Pontibacter liquoris: one gene and its partner. The protein of the gene in region 1 interacts with the protein of each later gene in a pairwise test. Links are inferred from orthologs where the notes say so. Each region holds a gene or a part of one and is shown on either strand. Other genes may lie near its edges. The genes, in order: gyrB and gyrA.

Region 1 (16,708 bases):
AAAGCCCCAATAATGGTGTTTTCATAATCCCGTGCGCCAACAGCATCGGCATGCTGTTCGGTGAACTTGTCTGTCCAGAGGTTAGCGCCTATTACCCAATCCAACCGCTCTTTCGTTAAGCTGTAAGCCACCTCACTGAAGCTGGCCGTCTGCTTTCCCCTGAAATCATAGTATGGTACGGCAATCTCCCTGTTAAAAAGGCTGATACTGTTCTTTACCGATAGCTGCGCATGGTCTGACAGACGATGCGTCAGGTTAAACTGCGTGGACAAACGCTTTGAGTTGTTTTGTTCAAAATAGAAATCGCCTTCATTGCCGTCCATGTATCGCATGTCACCGCCCAGGCGTTCTTCCCGGGAGGCATTCACACCCAACGACACCGTCGTATGATCGCTTGGGTAATAGTAGAGCGTGGGGTTTGCGGTGTAGCGTTCAAGATCCGGTATGGCGGAAAAACCAATGCCGGCAGGGTCATAGGCCTGGTTGGTGTTTCTGGATGCAAAAACAGTTACCCCAAATCGACCGAACTTCTTACCGTAAAAACCGCTCAGGTCAAGCCCGTTGGCACTGGTAACATTGGCCATCAGTCTCAACTCGCCTTCTTCCGTCGGTTTTTTAGTGATCAGGTTCACCAGGCCGGCGATGGCACCGCCGCCATAAAGGGTGGAAGAACTGCCCTTGATCACTTCTACCTGGTAGAGGTTGAGCGGTGGAATCTGCATGATGCTCAGTCCGCTGGAGAAACCCGCATAGAGCGGAAATCCATCCTGCAAGAGCTGCGTGTAGCGGCCATCCAAGCCCTGGATGCGGATATTGGCGTTGGCACTGGTGGCAGAGGTCTGCTGCGTCTGGATGCCTGTGCTTTCGTTGAGCAGCATGCGGATGTCGCCCGGTTTCATATTGCCTTTTTCGCCAAGCTCTTCCAGTGTAATCGCCTCCACCCGGGTGGGGATATTCTCAATCGTGCGGCTGCTGCGGGTGGTAGTAACCACTACTTCTTCAAGTTCCTCACCACCGGGCGCTAATAATATCACCAGGGGTGCGTCCTGGGCGAGCGGAAAGCGAAGAGTGTCCACCTTGTCCTCGTACCCGACAAAACCGAACCGGATGATATGCGTGCCATCGGGGATGTTGCGCAACTCGAGTTCACCGGAAGCGCCCGAACTGGCGCCGATGGCGGTGTTGTAAACGGCAGCGGTGGCCCCAACCAGGGGCGCATTTGTTTTACTGTCTCTGATGAGGACTTTAAATGTATTTTGGCTAAATGCTATGGTATTGCTCAGCACAAGGAGCAATACCACAATCAGGTATCTTTTCATTCTGGTTATACTAACGCTAAAATAAGTGAAACTGCGGCACAGCAGGGCACCGCATAATGGGTTCTGATTTTAAAAGGGCATTAGCTCAGCTTGGGAGGCTGCCAGAAAAAACCATAAAACACTGGAAACAGCTGTTGCTCGTAAGCCGCCGCATGCACAAGGCCAGGAAGGAAAAACGTGGCAGGCGCTTCGGGGTGAGCAGGTACCGTGAAGCCGCTGCAAGCGGCGCAACTATAGAATGGCGAGCAGCTTGCAGTTTCATCACGTTGCGTTTGCCCTGACTTTATACTATCCACCTGGCAGGTGTCGGAGAGGCAGCAAGGCCAAACCGAGAGAAGTGTCACTACTAGTACGAACAGGATAGGGATGACTTTCACCCTGCAAAGGTACAGCTTCTAGCCGTAGCATTCAAAGCTTTACACCCGCGCCAGTAGTTTGCCCCACCATATGCAAGTATAAAACCGGCGCATTTGCAGGCCTTCAAAGAGGAGTATCCAGTAGTTATTTTGTGTATGGGCTGTTATACTTGAATGGATCAGTTGTTTGAGACAAGTATACGGCTGACTTCTGTAGGTTCCTGTACTGCCGCAGCCACTAAATGTATTCTGCCGGGAAGGGGTGTTTCGATTAATCTACTTGCAATTCTGTTTATTGTGAAAAAACTTTTCTGTGCAGGAGCTGCTTTTTTGTGCAATAAACCAAAGTATAACATCTTATGTATGAGCTTGTTGAAAAGAAATAAAATAAGCCTCACAAGGCCTTGCGAACTGATATGCCCATGATTTTGTTCGGCACAAGGTTCAGGTATAGCAAGCGGGTTGGAGATGTCGCCACATGCTATTGTTGATCTTTGATCCAATTCAAAACCCAATTTTTAACGATGGTTGCGCTGAATGCGCCTTGTGCAGGCCAGCCATAGTATGAGCACTCTTTTATGACATTTACCGGACGTTACCTGGCAGGATTAGTTAAAATGGTGGCAGGCTGTTTGTGCGCTGTACTGATGGGCTGCAGTGAGAAGGAAGCCTCATTCGATATGCAGCCATACGAGAATCAACCGCTTATCCGACCCGTTTCACCACTTATTTCCGAAGCCTCGGGCATAGCCGACAGCAAAGCCAACCCCGGGTTTTTGTGGGTGCAGGAAGACAGCGGCAACGCGGCCGTGCTCTACCTGGTGGGGCATGACGGGCAGGTAGCCAAAACCATCCCGTTTAAGGGCATTACCAACCGCGACTGGGAAGACCTGGTGCTCTCGGGCAACGACCTGTACCTGGCCGATATCGGGGATAATGCCGAGGCATATAAAACCTACACGATCTACAAATTTCCTGAGCCGAAGGCGGACACCGATACCATCCGGACGATTGAAAAGATCACGTTTCAGTATTCCGATGGCGCACACGACGCAGAAGCATTCCTCGTGGACCCCGAAAGCAAAGACATCTACCTGCTCACGAAAAGGGATTTTCCTGCCCGGATCTACAAGATAGCTTATCCGTATAGCACCACCTCGGTGAATACGGCGGTAAAGGCAGGCGCGCTGGCGTATGGCGGCGTGGTGAGTGCGGCGCTGTCGGCAGACGGGAAGGGGATCATCGTGAAAACGTATATGGATCTGTTTTACTACCCCCGCACAGCAAACGAACCCCTGGAACAGGCACTGGCAAAAAGCCATACGAAGCTCCCGTATGTGATGGAGCCACAGGGCGAGGCGGTAACGTTTTTGCGCAACAACAAAGGCTATTTTACACTCAGCGAGAAATTCCTGTCAAGCAAAGTGGATCTGTATCTTTACAAAAAGAAGTAGTTCCGGCAGCAGAAGGTAGTTTGCCCTACTAACAAAGCAGTTGTTTTTTCTGGCCATACTCGGTACTCGTACAGTAAGCATTTCTGGCGCAAGCGTCCGCTTGTGCCAGGTATAGGCATGTATAAGCCCGGAACATTGACAAGGCCAACTTTGCAGCCAGGGCACATGCTGAAATGTTTGCTGTGCATAACGCATCCCAACCTGTCGCTAATCCGGAGATTTACCTTAAATTTCCGGCGCAAATTACCTGTTCCATCTTATGAACTACTTTTCGCATTCGCCGCTGGACCGCCGCTTTGAGCTACGGACCGATGCTGCCGGGCAGGACCTTTTATGGCTGCATCCGCAGGCCCGGTTTATACTTATACACGACAACCTGCACCTTTTGCAGCAGCAGGAAAACCTGCAGCTGGTTACCTTAACGCGGCAGCAGGCCGAAGCCCTGGAGCCGCTTGCCAAAGTGTTCCTGGGTTTGCAGGGCGAAGTACCTTATTTTGTGCTGGGTTTTGAGCAACAGGCTGAGGAAATAGCCGCTTACCTGCAGGAACCATACTTGTTTATGGACTTGAAAGAGGTAGCCCTGCAGCTGCCGCCGGAAGATAGCGCCATACTGGCGCATGCCCGCGCCATGGTGCACTGGAACCTGCGCCACCTCTATTGCCCCGATTGCGGCAGCTTAACTCAAAGTATGGAGGCGGGCCACATGCGCCAATGCACCAACCCGGCATGCGGCAGGTCGCATTTCCCGAGAACCGATACGGCCGTGATCATGCTCATCTCGGAAGGGGATGCCTGTTTGCTGGGCCGGCAGGCAGGCTGGCCCAAAGGCCGCTATGCTACGCTGGCGGGTTTTCTGGAGCCCGGCGAAACGCTGGAGCAGGCCGTTGCCCGCGAGGCAATGGAGGAGACCGGCGTGCAGCTGGCAAGTATAACCTATCATTCCTCGCAACCCTGGCCTTTTCCTGCTTCCATTATGGTGGGCTTTATGGCCACGGTAAGCAACCGCGAACTAAAAGTAAACTATGCTGAGCTGGAAGATGCCCGCTGGTTTACGCGCGATGAAATTGCGGCGGGCCTGCAGACCGGTACCTTTCTGCTGCCGCCGCAGGTTTCCATTTCTTACCAGCTTATCCGCAGTTGGTACAATGCCGGGCCAGGCTATACGCTAGAGCAGCTCGGGCAGGAAATCCATTAGCGGCGGGGGCAGTACTGCAGGTATTCTGTCACTTCCTGCATGGTGTAGCGCTCGTTCTTGTTGCCGAAATTGGTTTGCAGGTAGTTAAGCAGGTTAGCAATCTCATCGTCGCGCAGTTTGGGGCTGGCAGGCATTGGTTTGTTGTAACTGATGCCATTTACTGTTATTTCGCCGTTCAGGCCCCGGCGCACCAGGCAGGGGAGCTGCTTGCGATACTTGACCAGGTAATCAGAATTAGCCAGTGGTGGAATAACGCCGCGCAGGCCACTGCCATCGTCCATGTGGCAGCTGGCGCAGTTGGCCTGGTATACCCGCAGGCCTTCGTTCTGCTTTTCGGTAAAACACTGGGTAAGGGTGGTGAGGGCTGCTGCACCCAGCACCACCGCTACCATCCTACTTTTTCTCATGCTGTTCTTCTTTCAGCAATACCGGAATATCGTTGAGCAACTGGTCTACGGCAGCCGCATCGGTGCCATCGTACACGCCACGGATGCGGCGCTCGCCATCGATCAGCATAAAATGGCCCCCGTGTATAAAGCCTCCTTCTGCCCCTTTCTCTTCTTTAACAGGCACCAGGTACTTTTCGGCAATGGCATAGATGCTGTCTTTTTCGCCGGTTACAAAGTGCCACTTATCCGAGCTTACGCCCAGCCGTTCTGAAAAGTCTTTCAGCACAGCCACTGTATCATGTTGCGGGTCGATGGTATGGGAGAGCAGCAGCACGTTGGGGTTGTCCTTGAACTTGTCGTAAACGCGCAGCATTTGCGTTTTCATTTTCGGGCAGATGCTGGGACAGGTGGTAAAGAAAAAATCCGTGACATATATTTTGTTAGCGAAAGTCTGGTTAGTTACCTGCTGGCTGTCCTGGTCCACAAAGGCAAAGTTCGGTATGGTCAGGTACACGGTGTCTTCGACGGTTTTGCCATTCACCTGGCGCTCCACCACCTGGCGTTCCCCAAGTATAGGCAGCGTTTTCTCCTGGTTGGCGCTGCAGCCGGAAAGCAGCAGGGTGGCCACCAGCCCCAAAGCAGGGAAAAGGGTCCGGGTTGCAAGGTTATTTCTTTTCATACGATGTATAAATTTGGCGGGCAGCAGCAAGGGTGCTGTCCATGGTGGTACTCACTTTCTTTATTTTTTCCTGCTGGCTGGTCAGGTATTCCATGGCCTGTTGGGTGGCCATACTATCAGGCGCATGGTATTGGTGCATCCAGCCCATCATGGCTTCATCGGCCTTGTTAAGGAGCAGCACGTGGTGCTGCAACTGTTGCAGCACAGCTGTGTCGGCCTTTTGCGTCTCCAGCGAATCGCGCAGGGCCCGCAGGCCGTTGCGCAGGTGGTACATCTCGCTCATTTTGGCCATGGCCGCATCATGCACCTGCATCACGCTTTCTTCCAGCTGGGCCTTTTGCTCTTCCTCCGTCGGGCCACTCTGGCAGCCGGCCAGGAGCGTAAGGGGCAGGGCAATCCATAGCAATAACTTTTTCATTTGTAAGTATAAGATCATGTAAGTATAACAAACGGTATTTGCCTGGCGTGCAGGCGCAGCGATCGTGTTTTATACTTGCGGGGGATGAAAAAGCGGCGAGGGGGACCCGTAAAGCTGCTTGCTGGTGTTGGTGGCGGGTAGCGGCTGCCGTAGCGGTAGCGCTGGTGCCTGCAGCGCCAGGGCAAGGGCGGGAAGCGCTTCGACCAGCTGCAGCGAATGCACAAGCTGTAGCAGTGCATTGTTGTCGCGGGTGCCGGCATGCAGCTGGCGCAGCTCTTTTTTAAGCTCGCATTTGCCAAAGCACATGGCAATGGGTTTGTCGCGGTTTACGCACTGCACGGTGGCCATGTAGTCGTAGTTGAGCTGGTAATGCACCACCGGGGCCAAAAACCGAAATGTCACCATCAGGTAGATGACTAAAAAAGGAAGGCCGTTTGCGTTGGTGCGCCACATACTGCAAAGGTATGGCCGCAGGTTGGCAACTGCAAGTTTCAGCGGGCGCAATGGTTTGGAATTGATTTATACTTGTGAGGTAGGGATTTAGGAAGGGAATCAGTCGTAGGAAGGAAAGCAACTGAATATTGCTGAAATAAAGAAGCCCGGCAACAGCCGGGCTCAGGGTATAAGTATACGGTTGTGGTTTATACCGGCACGGTTAGGTCGGAGGGAAGCGCCTGGGTAATCTGGTTATACTGGCCTTCGGAAAGCCGGTCGCGCAGGAAACTCATCACATCCTGAAAAGCATAAAACACGTGGTCCAGGGTGGGAAAGTCCGCCTGCTCTGCAAAAGCATCTTTGGTGCGAATAAATTCCAGCCACTCGTCTTCGTGGCGTATGCGCACGGGCTCGTGCAGGGTAAAGCCATCGTAGTAAATGCCTTTCCAGATAATGGGCAGCTGAGCGCCTAAATGGATCGCTTCGCCGGTCGGAATGCGGTCGCGGATGGCGTGCAGAACGGCCCTGAAAATGCGTCCTGCTTTTTGTTCATCGTCAATGCCCAGGTAGGTGCAAAGCTGGTGGAGCCACGTTTTTGCGTCTTTCACATAATTTTCATAGTTCATTGCCATAGTTGTCCTCCTGTTCTTGCTGGTGATACATCTCTGTTAAATTAACGCAGCAGCAGTAGGAGGGTTATCAGGTTTGGCGAATACGGGCCACAAGGAAGTGAAAGCGCATAAAGAGGTGCTTTTGATATGTAGTAGGTTGTTTTTGAATGTGTTAAGGGATGCTGAAAAGAGATGTTTTTTACCGCAAATAGCCAGGCGCTTACCACTTTTTAAACACGAAGAAAACGGCAGCCAGGATGAGCACAAAGCCGACGATGTAATTCCATTTAAGCTCTTCGCGCAGGTATAAAACCGAAAAACCGATAAAGACCGACAGGGTGATGACTTCCTGGATGGTTTTAAGCTGAAAGGCCGAGAACTGGCCGTAGCCGATCCGGTTGGCCGGCACCTGAAAACAGTATTCAAAAAAAGCAATGAGCCAGCTGATCAGGATCACTTTCCAAAGCGCCACTTCCCGGAAGCGCAGGTGCCCATACCAGGCAAAGGTCATGAAGATATTAGAAACGAGCAGCAGCAGAACCGTACGCATAAGCCAGACTTTAGCCAGTAAATCTCCAAAAAAAGCAGGTTATTTTAAAGCAAAAGGATTGCAGATAATTTAAGCGCCCGCATAAAATGAAGTGGCACGATTCTCGTTAGTAAAGTACTATATAGGTAAATGCTATACCACTATGATAAACCGCCTGCGCATACCCCTGGCCTTTGCTGCCCTGCTTTGCCTGGGTAGTTGCAACAAGAATAAACCAGCTGACACAGGAGACAATTACCTGCAGGTGATCGGAGAGTATGAGCAACAGCTGCCGGGCGCCGGTTACCGCCTCAACTTGTCGTACAATGGCCCGGTGGCGATGCGGCATGCCTTTGTAGCCTGGGCCGATTCGCTGCAAAACAAGGTGCCCGACATGGTGAAATCCAACGAAAGCATTTATGTGAACTACATGCCCGGCCAGACAGGCATGCACATCCGCAAAGACATGTACCAGACCAACATCACCTACATCCTCACGGTAGCCGACAGTTCCCTGTATGCGCACCTGACCCAGGATCTGCTCCGTCGTAATTTCCCCTTCACCATCAATGTAGTGGGTGCAGCGCTCGACCCTGCAAAAAAGCTAGCGGTGCAGCAGCACATGCTCGAACAGGCGCTGGTAAATGCCCGGGCAAAGCTGGGTTTCCTGGCCGGCAAAGAACATTTGTACAAAATAACAAGCATCGAGGAGTTGGATAATACCATGCCTTATGGCCCCGAATACTATGACTTTAACCGAAAAATGATTAGCCGGGTAAAAGTGAGGGCTACCCTGGAATAAGGCTGGCTGCCGGCGCTTCTTTAGAGCAAACTACCGATATAGCCTTGAATAACAGTTAGGTTAAACGCCTCCGGAATACTGCAGCGCCTGTAGGTTCTGACCAACATTTCCTGTTTTTATTTCCTGGAAAGGGCACCTGTTATAGCGGGTGCCTTTTTTGTGTTTTATAGAGAAACTGCTGCTAGCGCAGGGCACTAATCAGGTGGCAAAATTGTTAAAATTCAGGTGCTTATAGGTTTAATGAAAGCATCGGCTCGGAGCAGGCCTTGGACTACTACAAGTAGCAGGCTAAAAGTATAGTATAAACAAAATAAAAGTAGTAATTTTACCTACTAAAATCTACAGTATAACACACATGAGTGAAGTAGAAGGAACAAAACAACTAGCAAACGATTATTCGGCAGATAGCATACAGGTACTGGAAGGGTTAGAGGCAGTTCGCAAGCGCCCTGCCATGTACATCGGCGACATTGGCATCAAAGGCCTGCACCACCTGGTGTGGGAGGTAGTGGATAACTCTATTGACGAAGCCCTGGCCGGCCATTGCGATGAAATTTCTGTTACCGTAAACGAAGACAACTCTGTTACGGTATCTGACAACGGACGTGGCATCCCAACGGACTTTCACCACAAAGAAGGCCGCTCGGCGCTGGAAGTCGTGATGACGGTGCTGCATGCCGGCGGTAAATTCGACAAAGACACCTACAAAGTATCCGGTGGTCTGCACGGCGTGGGTGTTTCCTGCGTGAACGCACTCTCCACCGACCTGCTGGTAACAGTAAACCGCAACGGAAAGGTATATGAGCAAGCTTATAAAATAGGCGTGCCCCAATACCCGGTGCGCGAGATCGGCGAAACAGACCGGACCGGTACGACGGTGCGCTTTTTGCCCGACGCCTCCATCTTTACCACCACCGAGTATAAATTTGATACCATTGCCAGCCGCCTGCGCGAGCTGTCGTTCCTCAACAAGGGCATCCGTATAAACCTCACGGACCTGCGCGAGCGCAATGAGCAGGGAGAGCCGCTTTTTGTGTCTTTTCTGTCGGAAGGTGGCCTGAAGGAGTTTGTAGCCTACCTGGATGAAACCCGGGAGAATCTGATCCCGGAGCCCATCCACGTGGAGAGCGAGAAGAACGGCGTGCCCGTGGAGATCGCCCTGCAGTATAACACCTCCTACACTGAGAACATTTTCTCGTACGTTAACAACATCAACACCATAGAGGGTGGTACACACGTGGCCGGATTCCGCCGTGCCCTTACCCGTACCTTGAAATCGTATGCCGATAAATCCGGTATGCTGGATAAGGTGAAAGTAGAGATCGCCGGCGATGACTTCCGTGAAGGCCTCACCGCGGTGATCTCGGTGAAAGTGCAGGAGCCACAGTTTGAAGGCCAGACCAAAACCAAGCTGGGTAACTCCGAGGTTTCCGGCGCCGTGGATACAGCCGTAGGCGAGATGCTGAACGAGTACCTGGAGGAACATCCCAAGGAGGCCCGCATCATCGTGCAGAAAGTGATACTGGCCGCACAGGCCCGTTTTGCTGCCCGCAAGGCCCGCGAAATGGTGCAGCGCAAGAGTGTGCTTTCCAGCACCAGCCTTCCCGGTAAACTGGCTGACTGCTCGGATAACAACCCCGAGAACTGCGAGATCTACCTGGTGGAAGGGGACTCGGCTGGTGGATCTGCCAAGCAGGGCCGTAACCGCCGCTTCCAGGCTATACTGCCGCTTCGGGGTAAGATCCTGAACGTAGAGAAAGCGCAGGAGCACCGTATTTACGAAAGCGAAGAGATCAAGAACATGATCACGGCCTTTGGGGTGAGCTTTGGCACGTCCGAAGACGACAAAGCCCTGAACATGGATAAGCTGCGTTACCACAAGATCATCATCATGACGGATGCGGACGTGGACGGATCGCACATCCGTACCCTGATCCTGACCTTCTTCTTCCGTTATATGAGAGAACTGATCGATAACGGCTATGTCTACATTGCCCTGCCGCCGCTATACCTGGTGAAAAAAGGCAAAGAGGAGCGTTATTGCTGGAGCGAACAGGACCGGATAGATGCTGTTGCCGAACTGGGCAAAGGCAGAGAAGACAGCGTAAACGTGCAGCGCTACAAAGGTCTGGGTGAGATGAACCCGGAGCAACTCTGGACTACAACCATGAACCCGGATGTGCGAAGCCTCAAGCAGGTAAGCATCGAATCGGCGGCCGAAGCCGACCACCTCTTCTCGATGCTGATGGGCGATGAAGTAGGCCCGCGCCGCGATTTTATAGAGCGCAATGCCAAGTATGCCCGTGTGGATGTGTAAAGTATAAGCAAGTATAAAACAGAAAAGGCCGGCTATAGCAGCTGGCCTTTTCTGTTTTAGAGCCTTTTCTGTTTTAGAATGGTATAAGCAGGCAACAAACTGAAAGAGAAGGGAACCAGGCGCAATTACAATCAAATACAGGCTCCGGTTATACTTCGCACAGGTATGTTGGTCATCTAATTGATAGTAGTACTTCCGGGAATTACGCCATGCTAAAACAAGTCCGTTGGTCCGTGTAACAACAGGTGAGGCCCTCGTGTATACAAAAAGACGCTGTGTAGCAGATTAAATCATGCCCGGCAACCGGATACGTGGCATTGCCGCTAACGGCAGGAAAGCAACAGAAGCAGATCATCTTTCATCAGTTGAAAGCAAAATGGATAACGAAGCCCGCGAAGACTTTCCTGTGCCAGCTGCTCCTCCAACTTACTGGCTTACCCGCTTTGTTATACTTCGCCTGCTGGGCGTCATCTATGCCGTCGCCTTTCTGGTGGCCATCAACCAGGTGGTTCCTTTAATAGGGGCGCAGGGGCTCCTTCCGGTAACAATTTACCTTAAGCAGATAAGTGCCATGTTCGGTTCGGATGGGGCCGGTTTTCTGCGGCTGCCTTCGCTTTTCTGGTTCTGGCATTCCGATACGGCCTTGTTAACGGTTTCCTGGGTCGGCTTTATACTTTCACTGGTAGTAGTGGCAGGCTTTGCCAATGCGCTTATACTTGGTGTGCTCTGGTTCCTTTACATGTCGTTGGTTCATGTGGGGCAGGAGTGGTATGGCTACGGGTGGGAGTACCTGCTGATCGAATCCGGCTTTCTGGCGATCTTTCTTTGCCCTCTGCTCGATCTGCGGCCATTTCCGAAGCGGGAACCACCCAGGCCTATCATCGTTTTGTTCCGCTGGCTCATTTTCCGGGTCATGCTTGGTGCCGGGCTCATCAAGCTCCGGGGAGATGCCGTGTGGCGTAATGCGACTGCGCTCTATTATCATTTCGAAACGCAGCCTATGCCCGGCCCTTTTAGCCGTTGGTTTCATTTTCTGCCTCACTCCGTTCTAAAAGGCGGTGTCTGGTTCAACCACCTGGCTGAAGTAGTGGCGCCCTGGTTCGTGTTCTGGCCCCGCTTGGCGCGCCATTGCGCGGGCGTGGTCATTGTGATCTTCCAGATCAATATCATTCTGAGCGGGAACCTGTCGTTTCTGAACTGGCTAACCATTGTGCCTGCGCTGACCTGCTTTGACGATGGCTTCTGGGCCAGGCTGCTCCCCGGGTGGCTTGTGCGCAAAGCAGAAGCCGCTGCCGCCCAGGCCGAAGTATCGCGCCCCATGCACACCACGGCCTGGGCGGTTACAGTTTTGATTGCTCTCCTGAGCTTCCGGCCTGCCGTTAATTTACTGTCGTCCGGGCAGATCATGAATACTTCCTACGATCCGCTGGACCTGGTGAATACCTATGGCGCTTTCGGAACAGTTGGAAGAGAACGCTGGAACGTGGTATTTGAAGGAACAAGGGATAAAACACCCGACGATCATGCCCACTGGAAAGCCTATCCCTACAAAGGGCTGCCGGTTGCGCTTGATAAGCGCCCGCCGCAAGTTGCCCCTTATCAGTTGCGCCTGGACTGGCAGATGTGGTTTGCTGCCATGTCGTCTCACAACGAGTATCCCTGGACGTTAAATCTTGTCTGGAAGCTCCTGCATAATGACGCCGGTGCTATCAGTTTGTTTGCTGATAATCCTTTTCCCAGCAAACCGCCACGCTATATCCGGGCCGTGTTATATCGCTATACTTTTGCAAAGCCGGGCAATCCGCAGGGGCTTTGGTGGCACCGCGAGCGAATAGGCGAGTGGCTGCCTCCCTTATCGGCCAACGATCCGCAACTGTACGGTTTTCTGAAAAGTGCCGGCTGGATACCCTAAACAACGGCTCAGGAATTAGGGTGACCTTTTTGAAGGAGCTTCCACGCGCTAGCTGCAGTTATTATATATTATACTTATACCAGCCCAAGAGAAGGCATTTACATATTCTGCCTGCTACAATTCATCCAGGGGCAGCACTTTCAGTTCTTCTTCAGGCCAGCCGGCTAGTCTGGCGCCGGCCTGGTAAGCGCTTTCCAGGAAGTCGAGCAGGGCCTGGCGCGGATGCTCCAGCTCCCGCAGCTCCTCATAGTTCAGAATAGCCATGGGGCTACCGTTCGAATCTACCCAGTGCGCGATCTTCGGGTGCAACGGCTCCAGGTCCAGGCCTTGCGGCGAAGGGAAAGTATAGGAGTAGAAAGCCGGAAAGCGCACCTGGTCGTCGCCGGGCCAGAAGCCAAAGCTGATCACCTCGTGCGAGTAAGCGTCTTTTTCCACTACGCTGGCGTCCTTAGGAACCGGCAGGCTTTTGCCGGAGAAGCGGGTCACCGTCAGGTCCAGGTGGTGCCAGTAGAGGTGCACCGGGCAGGTTTTGCCGTAATAGCGGCCGCTGAATTCCTTTAAAACCTGGTCTACTGTAACCAGTACGCGCCAGTAGCGGTTCACCCACTCGGCATCGTAAGAGGCGTGCGTATGATCTTCGGCAAACGGGATGGTGCTTTTGTTGTCGTAGGGTTTGGCCAGGATCTCCACGTGTATGCCCAACACCTCCAGCGCTTTCATCACTGAAGTATAAAACTCCGAAACCGTAAGCCCGTCCTGCAGCATGATCACTTCGGAAGCGCCGGTGCTGGTATGGATCAGCAGCTGGTGATCTATAAAATCAAAGTCGATTTCGAACGTATAAAACTTATACGGAATGGGCCCCGTACCAAGGCCGCGCGATGTTACATACAGCGTGATGTTCCACCAATGGTTGCGCCGGGGCATTTGCATCAGCCGGATCTTGCCTACCACCTGCAGGTAGAGGTGGAGGGTATCCTTGGTGGCTTCCCAGCCCAAAAGGGGCAGCGGCGGGAAAGTATAATGCTCATCTGCGGGAATGTTTGAGGCGTCCATGGTTGCAGCAGGTTGGTATACAGTTTTTCTATACTAAGGGCCTGTGATTTAGTTGTGTAGCCGGGCCCACGGAAACAAAGCCTTTCGTGGCCATTGCCCTTTTAAGAAAGGCTTGTAGCCGGGCAGCCCTGATAGTTTTTGGCGGAAGGTTTAAAAATGAGGTTTTAAAAAAAATAAATTAGCATTTCATACCATTAAACATTCGATTATAGTTATATTTTGACGCAGGCGGTCTGCTGGGCGGCAATGCTCCTGAACCTGCCGGATGTTAACCCAAGAAAACATGCTTATCAACAAGATTTCCGAACAGATAAAGAAAAGTAAGTACATCAGCCGTGATCTGAGCTGGTTGCGCTTCAATTACCGGGTGCTCGACCAGGCCCGCGATACAAGTAAAAATCTGTTCGACCGGCTTAAATTTATGGCCATCACATCGTCTAACCTGGATGAGTTCTTTATGATCCGGGTGGGCAGTTTGTACAATTATATCGACTACGGCAAAGAGCGCCTCGACTACTCAGGCTTACGGGAGCTGCCCTTTCGCAAGAAGCTGCTCGACTATGCGCACCGCTTTGTAAACGACCAGTACCTGACCTATACCAACGAACTCAAGCCATTGTTTGAGAAGAGCGGGTTTGATATCCTGAAGGTAGGCGAGCTGACCGAAATAGAGCAGAAAAAGGTGGATTCATACTTTAAGAATACCATTTACCCGCTGCTCACGCCCATGGTATTCGATAATTACCACGGCTTTCCGCTGCTCATGAACCAGCTGCTCACCTTTGGCGTGGTAACCCGCACCACCGAAGAGCAGAAAGCGCAGGACCGCGTCACGTTTGTGCAGATTCCCCAGAACCTGGCCCGTTTTTATGAGATCAACCGCAAGGATAAACTCGTGTTCGTGCCCATCGAGGAGATCGTCCGCTGGAAGATCAAAAAGCTGTTCCGCAACGTGGAGATCGTCTCGGTGAATTTGTTCCGCATTACGCGCAACGGCGACTTTACGCTGGAGGAATCCGACGACCTGGAGGCCGACTTTGTGCAGGAGATTAAGGCCAAGCTGAAAACGCGCAAAAAGGGCCGTGTGGTGCGCCTGGAGGTAGAGCGCAACCCGTCGCAGTTTATGATGAAGGTGCTTAAAGACCGTTGGGTGATCGACAATGCCAACGTGTTTACCATCAACAGCCAGCTGGACCTGCGGGGCCTATGGCAGATCATCAACCACCGGCAGTTTAAGGACAGGTGCTTTAAACAGCCGGCTTCTGTGCCGCCGCTGAGCATGCCCAGCTATGGCACCGTGGATATGTTTGAGTACCTGAAAGAGCACGACGTGCTGCTACATCACCCTTATAATAGTATGGAGCCGGTGGTGAACTTGCTCGAGCGTGCTGCCGAAGATCCGTCGGTGCTGGGTATCAAGCAAACCATTTACCGCCTGGCCGACCAGAGCCGGGTAACAGCCGCGCTGCTGAAAGCGGCTGAGAACGGCAAGCACGTCTCGGTACTTTTTGAGGTAAAAGCCCGTTTTGATGAGGAGCGCAATATCAAGGAAGGGGAGCGCCTGGAGAAAGCCGGCTGCTTTGTGATCTATGGCCTGAGCAAGTATAAAACGCATACCAAAATGCTCATGATCATCCGCAAGGAAGGTGAGAAGGTGACGCGTTACGTGCACATTGGCAGCGGCAACTACAACGAGCAGACCGCCCGCTCTTACACCGACGTGAGCCTGCTGACCACCAACGAAGTATACGCGCACGATGTATCGGAATTCTTTAACGTTATTACGGGCCACTCGCGCCCCAACGAGTATAAATACCTGATGACCTCGCCCAAAGCCATGCGCCACGATCTGATCGAGTTGATCCGGCACGAAGGGCGCAACGCCAAAAAAGGCCTGAAGAGCGGCATCGTTATCAAGATCAACTCGCTCGAGGACAAGGAAGTGATTGACGAGCTGTACAAGGCCTCGAAAGCAGGCGTGCCCATCCGGCTCATCGTGCGCGGCATTTGCTGCCTGCGCCCGGGCCGGGAGGAGCTCAGCGAGAACATCACCGTGAAATCGATTGTGGGCGAATACCTGGAGCACGCCCGCCTGTATTACTTCCATAACTGCGGCGATCCGCTGGTGTACGGCGGCAGCGCCGACTGCATGGTGCGCAGCTTCGACCGGCGCATTGAGGCGCTGTTCCTGATCGTGAATGAAGAGTTGAAACGCGAAGCCATCAACATTTTATACTATAACCTGCTCGATAACCAGAACTCCTACATTATGCGCGAAGACGGCACGTACCTGAAAAAGCGGGCCGGTGCAAACGAAGAAGTGATCGATATCCACAAAATATTTTATAACAAAGCCTACAGCGAAGTGCCCAACATGGAGCTGGTGTAAGGTTTAGTTAAGAGTTAAAAGTTAAGGCGGCAGTCTATACTTAAGTATAGACTGCCGCTTTTTTGTTTTGGCTAAGCGTCTTTGTATCCGGAAAGAAATTACAGCCTGACGTTATACTTGCTTGTGTTGCAGCCGGTCTCAGACCAAGTATAAACTATTGTGAATCAAAAGGCTATTTCCTATATTGGATTGGCTTGTGTTGTGTGCGTGCCTGGCGCGGTTCACTACGCGGCTGCCGGTGCTTGCAAAAGAGTGCCTCATACTTAGCCAGCATCCTAAGTATAGGAGCGTAATCAGTTAAAGTATGAGGACAGAATTAGTTTAAAGTATGTTGTCATCCTGAAAGGAACTTATGGGTAATTTGCATGGGCTTAACCTCCCTTCTACCAGGGTTATTTCAGAATGAAAGTTCTTATTTATATTTCAATGTAATGCTGTCCGCATACTAACTGAAAATCGATAACAGGTTTTAAACGAACGACATTTTATGACATCAAGACGTGATTTTCTGAGGAGCTCCGGCTGCCTGGCGCTTGGCGCACTTCTTTCGCCGCTTGCCACGCAGGCAGCAAAAGGCCCAGCCAAAATAAAGGATGTAGGCATTCAGCTCTACACGGTCCGCAACGAGATGCTGGCCGATGCGGTGGGCACCTTAAAACAGCTGGCGGCTATTGGCTACAAGCAACTCGAATCGGCCAGGAGCGCAAAAGGCTTATACTATGGATTGCAGCCAAAAGAGATCAGGAAGATCACGCAGGATTTGGGCATGACGCTGCGCAGCGGCCACGTGGCCGTGGACAAGGATTGGGAGCGCACAGTAGCGGCTGCCGCGGAAACCGGCCAGGAG
Region 2 (9,950 bases), 930 kb from region 1 along the record:
CTGGAAAAGCTGCTGACCACATACCGGGACGCCCGCTACCACGAACGGCAGAATGCCGAAGAGCAACGCCAGCGTAACCTCGAGCAAAAGCAGTCCATTCTGAACCAGTTGCGCCAGCTGGTGGAGTCTGCCGAAACGAAAAGCAGCAACGATGAACTCAAACGCCTGCAATCGGAATGGAAGTCGACGGGGCCTGTGCCTGCCGGTGAAGCTCAGAAACTCTGGGATTCGTATCATGCCCTGCTGGATATCTTTTACAACAACCGCAGTATCTTCTTCGAACTAAAGGAGCTGGACCGCAAGCGCAACTTGGATGCTAAGTTAGTGCTGGTGGAACGGGCAGAAACCCTGCAGAACGAAGAGTCCATCAACAAGGCCCTGGTGGAGCTACGCCACCTGCATGAGGAATGGAAGAATATCGGCCCGGTACCCAACGAGCAGCGCGATCCTATCTGGGAACGCTTTATCCAGGCCTCCGAAAAAGTACATGAGCGCCGCCGTGCTTTCCAGGAGAGCCGCCATACCCTTGAAATGGAAAACCTGGCCAAAAAGAATGCTTTGCTGCAGCGCCTGCAGGAGTATCAGAATTTCCAGACAGACCGCATCAACGAGTGGCGCGATAAGACCGACGAGATTCAGAAGCTGAAAGTGGAATGGGATGCCGCCGGCCTGGTGCCTAAGGAATATGCCGAGGAAATCAACAAGAACTTCTGGGGCAACTATAAAGCCTTCTTTCAGCATAAAAACCAGTTCTTTAAGGGGCTCGACGAACAGAAAATGCAGAACCTGCGCCTGAAAACGGAGCTCTGCGAAGAAGCCGAAAGCCTGAAAGAAAGCACCGACTGGAATGCGACCAAAGAAAAGCTCATCCAGCTGCAGAAGAAATGGAAAACCATTGGCCGGGTGCCCGATAAGTATTCCGATAAGATCTGGCAGCGTTTCCGTGCTGCTTGTAACGAGTTCTTTGACCGCAAGCAGGCCCAGGAGCAGCAACGCGGCGAAGAGATAGAACGGCTTTCGGCCGAGAAGATGGAGCTTTGCGACCGTATCGCCGAGACCCTCTCGCAGCCAAATGCGCCAGCCTCGCTACCGGAGTTTGACTCTTTTGTGACGCAATGGCGCGCCATGAACAGCAGCGGCAAGCGCAGCAGCCCCAAAGTGGAAGAAAAGTTTCTGGAGCTGATCGAGAAATACCTGGAACGTGTTCCTGGCCTTTCGTACGAAGACCGTTCTGAGATGATGGTCAAACTGCAGGTAGAGCGTATCAAGCATAGCCCGGATGCGGCCCACAAGCTGCAGCAAAAAGAGCATACCATCCGCCGCGAAATCACGCAACTGCAGAACGATATCCAGACGCTGCGCACCAACATCGAGTTTTTTGCGCATTCTAAAAATGCCGATAAGCTGCGCGAAGAGTATGAAGGGCGCATCAGCGAATCGCAGCGGCGCATCGAAAAGCTGCAGCATCAGCTGGCCGCGTTCAGAGGCTAAAAAATTTGCGCCTGACTTTCAAAAGCTTATCCCGGCAGAGGAAAAAAGTTTTGGAGAGTATTTGCAGATAAAGAACAAACCTATACCTTTGCAACGCTTTAGAACGCTAGAGCACACAATAAGAGTAAGCCTCCTTAGCTCAGCTGGTAGAGCAACTGACTTGTAATCAGTAGGTCGCTGGTTCGATCCCGGCAGGGGGCTCATCTCCTAAAAAAGCACATGTTTGTACTGCATGTGCTTTTTATTTCAAACATATAGTACAAGCCTCCTTAGCTCAGCTGGTAGAGCAACTGACTTGTAATCAGTAGGTCGCTGGTTCGATCCCGGCAGGGGGCTCCTTAGGCAAAAGCCTTCAGTTCACGCTGAAGGCTTTTTGTTTTCCGGCAGCCTTCCACCCGCAGCGCCTGCACCTTTTTACAGCAGCATGTTATGTTTTGTGCCGGATAAATTTTTACTTTGAAGCTTCGACTTAGAGAAAAAAGATGCAACTGATAGAGGTAACTACGCCCGAGCTGGTGCAGGAATTCCTGCTGCTGCCGGTGCAACTTTATAAAATAGACCCGAACTACATCCGTCCGTTGGATAAAGATGTGGAACAGGTCTTCGACAAGAAAAAGAACAAACTGCTACGCGACGGCGAAGTGATCCGCTGGGTGCTCCGCAACGAAGCAGGCAAGACCATTGGCCGGGTAGCGGCCTTTATCAATAACAAAACAGCCCGCACCTATGAGCAGCCTACTGGCGGGCTGGGCTTTTTTGACTGCATCAACGACCAGGCCACGGCTAACACGCTGCTGGATGCCTGCCGCACCTGGCTGCAGGAGCGTGGCATGGAAGCCATGGATGGCCCCATCAATTTCGGGGATCGTGACCGCTGGTGGGGATTACTGGCGGAAGGCTTTCACCCGCCTACCTATTGCATGAACTATAATGCGCCCTACTACCAGCAGTTGTTCGAAAGCTATGGCTTTGAGGTATACTTTAAACAGTATGTATACTACCGTACCGTAGAGGAACCCCTGGAGCCAAAATACCTGAGTAAAGCCACCACCATCCTCAATGACCCCGATTACCATTTCCAGCACCTAGATAAAAAGGATCTGAAAAAGTATGCCGAGGATTTCCGGACGGTTTACAACAAAGCCTGGACCAAGCACGAGGGTGTGAAAGGCATGTCGGAGGCACAGGCCATGAGCGTGATGAACCAGCTGAAGCCCGTGCTGGACGAGCGGATCGTATGGTTCGGATACTACAAAGGAGAGCCTGTTAGCTTTTTTATCAGCCTGCCGGAGCTAAATCAGTTGTTTAAGTATGTAAATGGCAAAATGGATTTGTGGGGGAAGCTTAAATTTGTGTACCACCGCTGGAAAGGGGACTGCAAGACCATGTATGGCATTGTGTTTGGCGTGTCGCCCGAACATCAGCGAAAAGGCGTAGAAACGGCCATGGTGGTGTCCAGCTCGAAAGTGATCCAGAACAACCCTGCTATACCTTACAAAGATTTCCAGATGAACTGGATCGGGGATTTTAACCCGAAAATGATGAATGTTGCGATGCAGGTTGGCGGCCGCATTTACAAGACGTATCATACCTATCGTTTTCTTTTCGACAGGACCAAAGAGTTCAAGCGCATGGCCCCCATCAGTTAGCTTATAGCAGACAGATCGAAACGCGAATCCAACGCTGGTTTACTTAAGTCTTCCCAGGTCCAGTTATCGTTTAGCAGCATCGATTCTAGCAAGTGCCGGCGGTAATCCAGCTGCCGGACATGGTTTTCCGGAGGAGTTAACAAGGGGATGTTTGCCTTCTTTAGCTCTGAGAGTTCGAAAGGAGGAATGTCCCCCTGGGTTGGTTCCAGCATCGTGGAGGACAGGGATTCCAGAAAAGTGCTGATTGCATTTCTGACCGGTTTCAAATACTGAATTCCGGGGCGTTTTTCTTCGGGCACATATACCAACAGTATACTTATCGCTTCATCAAAAGCAACAAGATTAGGCAGCAGATCCGTTTCCTTATTAGAATGGTAAAAGAAATGCAGGACCGGGTAGGCTAGGTGTAACTGGCCCTGCATGGCGATGCTTAATGCCAGTTCCTGCAGCTGGCTATTAAGCATGCTGAAGTCTTTGCCATTCCAGTTTTTCAGCAGCATGTCCTGGGGGCTGTTTCCGATAGCGGCGAGGCGTATACTTAAAGCCCGCCGGGAGGTGACAGCAGTAAGAACCGGCACCATGTAGGTGATGGCCGTTGTGATGGTCAATATCCCGGAAAACGACAACAGGGCGGAGGCGATCAGCCACAGGTTCGTGCCCCCTTTAAAATCCCCATTGCCCAGCGTAGAAAGAACGTAGCCTGTATAGTAGATGCGTTGCGGGGTAGTAGCCGGCACATGCGTGGTGCTGTTTACTACTGCCATAGGCGAAGAAACAAACAATAGTATACTTCCTATCCAAAGCAACAGCAGCCATACTAATAAATTGGCAAGCACGATGGAAATCCCGGCAGCATTCAGTATGCCGCTTCCGGGAAGTACCTTTGAAGCTGTTTTAAAAAAGTACCAGGTTCCTCTAGTAACTGAACCGCTGATGTACCCGGAGCCCCGTGGTGCAAAGGTAGAATAGGTCAGATCGATCATCATCCAAAGCAAAATCAGTAGCCCTGGTATAAACAAAAAGTAGTTCATAGATATTTTCTTGCTTTATACCTGTTGCTGCTGCCGGCGGTTACCACCAGCAGCAGGTCAATCTTTCTAAATCAATCCCCCAAATCTTCCCCTTGGCTTTTTTCATCTGCCTGCAAGTATAAATTACCTCCGCATTTACACTGCTTATATTTCTGGTAAGTATGTAAATAAGCATCCGATGGTATAACCGTAGCTACCGTGTCTTTGCACATAGCCGAAAGTTTTGTTATTTGCTTTGAACACAAACGTAAAGCAAGATGCAAAACAGATGGTTATTAACGGGTAAAAAGGCCGTGGTTACAGGCGGCTCCAAAGGAATAGGCGAAGCCATAGTAAGAGAATTTCTGGCATTGGGGGCCGAGGTGCTGGCCGTGGCACGCAAACAGGCCGACCTGGATACGCTTAAGGCAGCATTCCCGGAAGGGCTGCAGGTGCTGGCAGCCGATGTAAGCCAGGCGGCAGGCCGCCTGCAACTGGCTGAGCTGGTACAGGCACTTTGGGGCAAGCTGGATATTCTGGTAAATAATGCAGGCACCAATATTCGCAAGCTCACCACCGAGTATAACGACGAGGAGTTCGATTTTATCATGAACACTAACCTGCGGTCGGCCTTTGAATTGAACCGGGCGCTTTATCCACTTTTAAAAGCTTCAGGACAAGGTAATGTGGTGCATGTTACGTCGGTAGCCGGTTTGCTGCATGTGCGCACCGGCAGCATCTATGGCATGACGAAAGCGGCCCTTACCCAGCTTACCCGCAACCTGGCTGTAGAGTGGGCTAGTGCCGGCATTCGGGTAAATGCCGTTGCCCCGTGGTACATCAAGACACCTCTTGCTCAAACGGTGCTGGCAAACCAGGATTTTTATGATGCGGTCATCAGCCGCACACCCATGAAGCGGGTCGGAGAACCCGAAGAAGTGGCAGCCGCTGTCGCGTTTTTATGCCTGCCTGCCGCCGCTTATATCACCGGGCAAACACTGGCCGTAGATGGTGGCTTCACCATTAACGGGTTTCATCCCGGATAAGAAGAATTTATCGCGTTTAATTGCCCGAAACCCAAGGAAAAGTGCCTGTAAAAGTGTGCTTTTCTGGCAAAAAATGCTTACTTTTGTATGATATGGATGTGAGTGCTCCAACTACTTGCCGTGCATTTATTTCTTTACACCCCATGGCTAAAAACCGACTTTTTTTACTTCTGAGCTTTGTGCTTCTGGGCGGCATGGCCGTCTCCTGCAAACCTCGCTGCCCGATTGCTTCCTGCCAGGTGCGCATGCTGCACCGCCACGGCGAACAGGAATTCCGCGGGCAGCCGATCTGGAAAAAGCAGAACCCGAAAATGGGGGAGAAGCTGCCCAAAACCTCGAAAGAAAGCTCGGGTCCTAAGCACGACAAAAGCCGAAATAAGAACTAAGCTATATAGCTTTACTAGTTTTTTGTATAAATTGCCTTACTAACACACATTAAAAATTTCAACAGACCTTAGACATGACTGAAGGCGAACGAATTATACCGATCAACATTGAGGATGAAATGCGCGGTGCGTACATTGACTACTCGATGTCTGTTATCATTTCAAGAGCCTTACCTGATGTTCGGGACGGACTAAAGCCGGTTCACCGCCGGGTACTGTATGGTATGTCCGAACTGGGGGTATCTTATAACAAATCCTATAAAAAATCGGCCCGTATCGTAGGGGAGGTGTTGGGTAAATATCACCCGCACGGTGACTCATCGGTATATGAAACCATGGTGCGTATGGCCCAGGAATGGTCGTTACGCTACCCGTTGGTAGATGGCCAGGGTAACTATGGCTCCATCGACGGCGACTCGCCGGCAGCTATGCGTTACACCGAGGCCCGCCTCAAGCGGATCGCCGACGAACTGCTGGCCGACCTGGAAAAAAATACGGTTGACTTTGTTCCCAACTTCGACGACTCGCTGAAAGAGCCGAGCGTGATGCCCGCCAAATTCCCGAACCTGCTGGTAAATGGCACATCGGGTATTGCCGTAGGTATGGCCACCAACATGGCGCCCCATAACCTGACAGAAGTAGTCAACGGCACGATCGCTTACATCGATAATCCGGATATTACTGTTGCCGAGCTGATGCAGTACGTGACGGCGCCCGATTTTCCGACAGGAGGTATTATCTACGGGTATGACGGCGTAAAAGCGGCGTTTGAAACTGGCCGTGGCCGTGTGCTGATGCGTGCCCGTGCAATCTTTGAAACTACTCCGACAGGAAAGGAGCAGATCATCGTGACGGAGATCCCGTACATGGTCAACAAATCTTCGCTGATCGAGAAAACAGCTGCGCTGGTAAACGAGAAGAAGATTGAAGGCATCTCTGACCTTCGGGATGAATCGGACAGGGACGGACTGCGCATTGTGTATGATCTGAAGCGCGATGCTATTCCGAACGTGGTGCTGAATAACCTTTACAAGTATACGGCGCTCCAATCTTCGTTTGGCGTAAACAACGTGGCGCTGGTAAAGGGCCGCCCGATGACGCTGAACTTGAAGGAGCTGATCCACTATTTTGTGGAACACCGCCACGAGGTTGTTGTTCGCCGTACCCGCTTCGAGTTGGAAGAAGCCCAGAAGCGCGCTCACATTCTGGAAGGCCTGCTCATTGCCCTCGATAACCTGGATGAGGTCATTAACCTGATCCGTTCTTCGCGCGACCCGGAGATTGCCCGCGGCGGTTTGATGGAACGCTTCGGATTGTCTGAAATTCAGGCACGTGCCATTCTGGACATGCGTTTGCAGCGCCTTACCGGTCTGGAGCGTGATAAGATTCAGCAGGAATACCAGGAGATCATGAAACTAATCGATCACCTGACCGCCATCCTCAACGATGAAGGCCTGCGCATGCAGATCATCAAAGACGAGCTGCTTGAAATTAAAGGCCGCTACGGCGACGCTCGCCGTACGAGCATCGAGGCATCTACCGGCGACATCTCTTATGAGGATATGATTCCGGAAGAGAACATGGTGATCACCATCTCGAACGAAGGCTACATTAAGCGTACTTCCCTGAGCGAATACCGCAGCCAGAGCCGTGGTGGTGTTGGTTCCAGAGGCGTTGCTGCCTCAAAAGAGAGCGACTTTACAGAGCACCTCTTTATTGCGAGCACGCACAATTACATGTTGTTCTTCACCGAATTTGGCCGCGTGTACTGGCTTAAAGTATACGAGATTCCGGAAGCAGGTAAAACAGCCAAAGGGCGTGCGATCCAGAACATCATCCAGATTGAAAAAGATGACCGCGTGCGCGCCGTACTGAACGTGCATGACCTGAAAAACCAGGATTATATTCTGAACCACAACCTGGTGTTCTGCACCGAGCAAGGCACGATCAAGAAAACAGTGCTCGAAGCCTATTCCCGTCCAAGAACAAATGGTATCAATGCTATCACCATCAACGATGGTGACCGTTTGCTGGATGTGCAGCTGACCAACGGCAACAGCGAAATTGTGATCGCGCTAGGGTCGGGGAGAGCCATCCGTTTCAATGAAACGCAGGTGCGCTTGATGGGACGCAACGCAGCAGGCGTTCGTGGCGTAACCCTTGCGGGACCAGACGATAAAGTAGTTGGTATGGTTTGTGTACAGAACGAAAACACCGAACTGCTGGTGGTATCGGAGAATGGTTTCGGCAAACGTTCTTTACTCGAGGAGTACCGCATTACGAACCGTGGCGGTAAGGGCGTGAAAACCCTGAACGTAACCGAAAAAACAGGTAAGCTGGTGGCGATCAAAGGTGTGGTGGATACCGACGACCTGATGATCATCAACCGCTCTGGTATTACGATCCGCTTGCGGGTAGCTGATATCCGTGTTATCGGAAGGGCTACACAGGGCGTGCGACTGATCAAACTGAATGATGGCGACCAGATCTCGTCTGTGGCGCAGGTAGACATGGAAACGGAAGTGGAAATGGCCGCTGAAGAAGCTGTATTGGAAATGTCGGAACTGAAGCCCGAGGATTCGTTGCAACCGGATGACATGATCGATCCGGAAGTATAAGTAGAATGGAATTTTATTTTAATCTATAATCGTTATCGTTAAACAAACACAAACCATTAATACACCAATATGAGAAAAGTTCTTTTGACAGCCTTTGCAGCCGCGAGCATCTCGGTTGCGACCGCGCAGAACTCTGCTGTAAACAGCGCCATACTTAATCATAAGAATGGCACGCTGGATAAAGCTCAGGCTGACATTGACAAGGCTATAGCACATCCAAAGACAAAAGATAAAGCGAAAACATGGTTCTACCGGGGCGTGATTTACCAAGATATGTTGGGAAATCCGATCTATGGTAAACTCACCAACGATGACACGCCTTTGCTGGTGCTCGAAGCATTTGATAAAACCATTGCGCTTGACGGCAAAGACGGTGAATTTGGCAAGCAGGTTCCGGCCCGCAAAGAAATGCTGTATGGCCAGGTGCTGAACCAGGCGGTAGAGTTCCATAACGGACAAAAATGGAAAGAAGCCATTGGCAAGTATAACCTGGCTTCCAAGATCAACCCAACCGATACCACTTCTGTATTGTATGCAGCGTATGCCAGCACAGCCAACCAGGATTACACCGGTGCGCTGAAGTATTATGACCAGTTGATTGATATGGGCCATAAGACAGAGGACGTGTACAAGGCAAAAGTGCAGTTGCAGCAGCAGGTAGAAGCACCCGATCAGGAAATAATGAACACCCTGGCGGCAGGACTGAAAGAGCACCCGGCCAGCGTATACCTGATGCAGGAAGAGCTGAAGTATTATCTGAAAAACGACCGTGGTGATGAAGCAATGGCAAAGCTGGAGAATGCGATAAAAGCAGATCCGAAGAACGCCAGCCTTTATGCAGTATTAGGTAACCTGCAGGAGCGCAAAGGCAACCTGGATGCCGCCACTGAAAATTACAAGAAGGCCATCGAGATCGATCAGAATAACTTTGATGCCTACTATAACTTAGGCGTTCTGGAGTATAACAAAGCCAGCGAAATAAACAACAAAGCGGCTAAGATGGATTATGCCACCTACCAGAAAAAAGGAAAGGCACTGGAAGCACAAGCAAAGAAGCAGTTTGCCGAAGCGCTGCCATACTTTGAGAAAGCCTTGGTAATTCAGCCAGAAGATCAGAGCACGATGCAGAACCTGGTACGTGTGTACACGCGCCTGGGACGTAAAGCAGATGCGGATCGTATCTCGAAGATGATCAAAAAATAAGCAGTAACAATATTTAGTATTAGCAAAAAAGGGAGGCTTTCGCTTCCCTTTTTTTATGCTTCAAAAGTTCTATTATGTTAAGTAGGTTATTTGAATGTATACTTATCGTAGTATAAAGCAGAAGGCATTAAACGCTTTATTTATACTTAGGTACCTTATAAATAATGGCTTAGAGAGGGACTACTATAGTGAAGCGAAGCAGTAGGAGTTCTGTTCTGCGTCAAAGACATGTATAAATTTTAAGATAAGTAAGGCAAGCAGGACATTAGCTATAGGAGAACAAATTAATCAGTATGGAAGCATTCCAATATTAACCTTTACAGGTTAGAGCAAGAACAAATTACCATTAGCTTTAAATCTAAGTATAGATGATAAGGGCTAGCTTTAGATATGCTGTTTTGGGAATGAAGCGGTAGAAAGGAATTCAACAGAATTCATTCAAAGAGAAGTATAGAGTCACTGGAGGAGTAAGCAATTAGCAGATCGTGAAAGTATAAAAAGAAAGACGCAAGGCGATGAGCTTGGAAGGTTAAATCGGGCTATAGAG

What was found.
Region 2: the proteins of gyrB (region 1) and gyrA interact in binary tests that used the Escherichia coli proteins (3 or more experiments, as listed by UniProt). The link is inferred for Pontibacter liquoris from one-to-one orthologs.

What each region holds. Positions count from the first base shown.
Region 1 is NZ_JALEBG010000001.1:3,000,191-3,016,898, reverse strand. Bases 8,024-11,023 are described here. They hold gyrB (DNA topoisomerase (ATP-hydrolyzing) subunit B), read left to right. Parts: upstream 8,024-8,542; coding sequence 8,543-10,504; downstream 10,505-11,023. Other genes in these bases: LWL52_RS12450 (lipase maturation factor family protein), read left to right, coding at 10,881-11,023; LWL52_RS12460 (hypothetical protein), read left to right, coding at 8,024-8,187. Outside these bases: LWL52_RS12505 (TonB-dependent receptor), read right to left, coding at 1-1,319; LWL52_RS12500 (hypothetical protein), read left to right, coding at 2,254-3,129; nudC (NAD(+) diphosphatase), read left to right, coding at 3,389-4,324; LWL52_RS12490 (c-type cytochrome), read right to left, coding at 4,321-4,731; LWL52_RS12485 (SCO family protein), read right to left, coding at 4,718-5,392; LWL52_RS12480 (hypothetical protein), read right to left, coding at 5,379-5,810; LWL52_RS12475 (hypothetical protein), read right to left, coding at 5,880-6,263; LWL52_RS12470 (DUF2267 domain-containing protein), read right to left, coding at 6,452-6,877; LWL52_RS12465 (DMT family protein), read right to left, coding at 7,077-7,406; more of LWL52_RS12460, read left to right, coding at 7,549-8,023; more of LWL52_RS12450, read left to right, coding at 11,024-12,416; LWL52_RS12445 (DUF5996 family protein), read right to left, coding at 12,531-13,472; ppk1 (polyphosphate kinase 1), read left to right, coding at 13,756-15,861; LWL52_RS12435 (sugar phosphate isomerase/epimerase family protein), read left to right, coding at 16,349-16,708. UniProt on the Escherichia coli protein: DNA gyrase negatively supercoils closed circular double-stranded DNA in an ATP-dependent manner to maintain chromosomes in an underwound state.
Region 2 is NZ_JALEBG010000001.1:2,079,096-2,089,045, reverse strand. The notes cover bases 5,348-8,428. They hold gyrA (DNA gyrase subunit A), read left to right. Parts: upstream 5,348-5,656; coding sequence 5,657-8,200; downstream 8,201-8,428. Other genes in these bases: LWL52_RS08590 (tetratricopeptide repeat protein), read left to right, coding at 8,270-8,428; LWL52_RS08600 (hypothetical protein), read left to right, coding at 5,348-5,582. In the rest of the region: LWL52_RS08630 (DUF349 domain-containing protein), read left to right, coding at 1-1,491; LWL52_RS08615 (hypothetical protein), read left to right, coding at 1,974-3,140; LWL52_RS08610 (hypothetical protein), read right to left, coding at 3,137-4,171; LWL52_RS08605 (SDR family oxidoreductase), read left to right, coding at 4,429-5,196; more of LWL52_RS08600, read left to right, coding at 5,340-5,347; more of LWL52_RS08590, read left to right, coding at 8,429-9,403. UniProt on the Escherichia coli protein: A type II topoisomerase that negatively supercoils closed circular double-stranded (ds) DNA in an ATP-dependent manner to maintain chromosomes in an underwound state.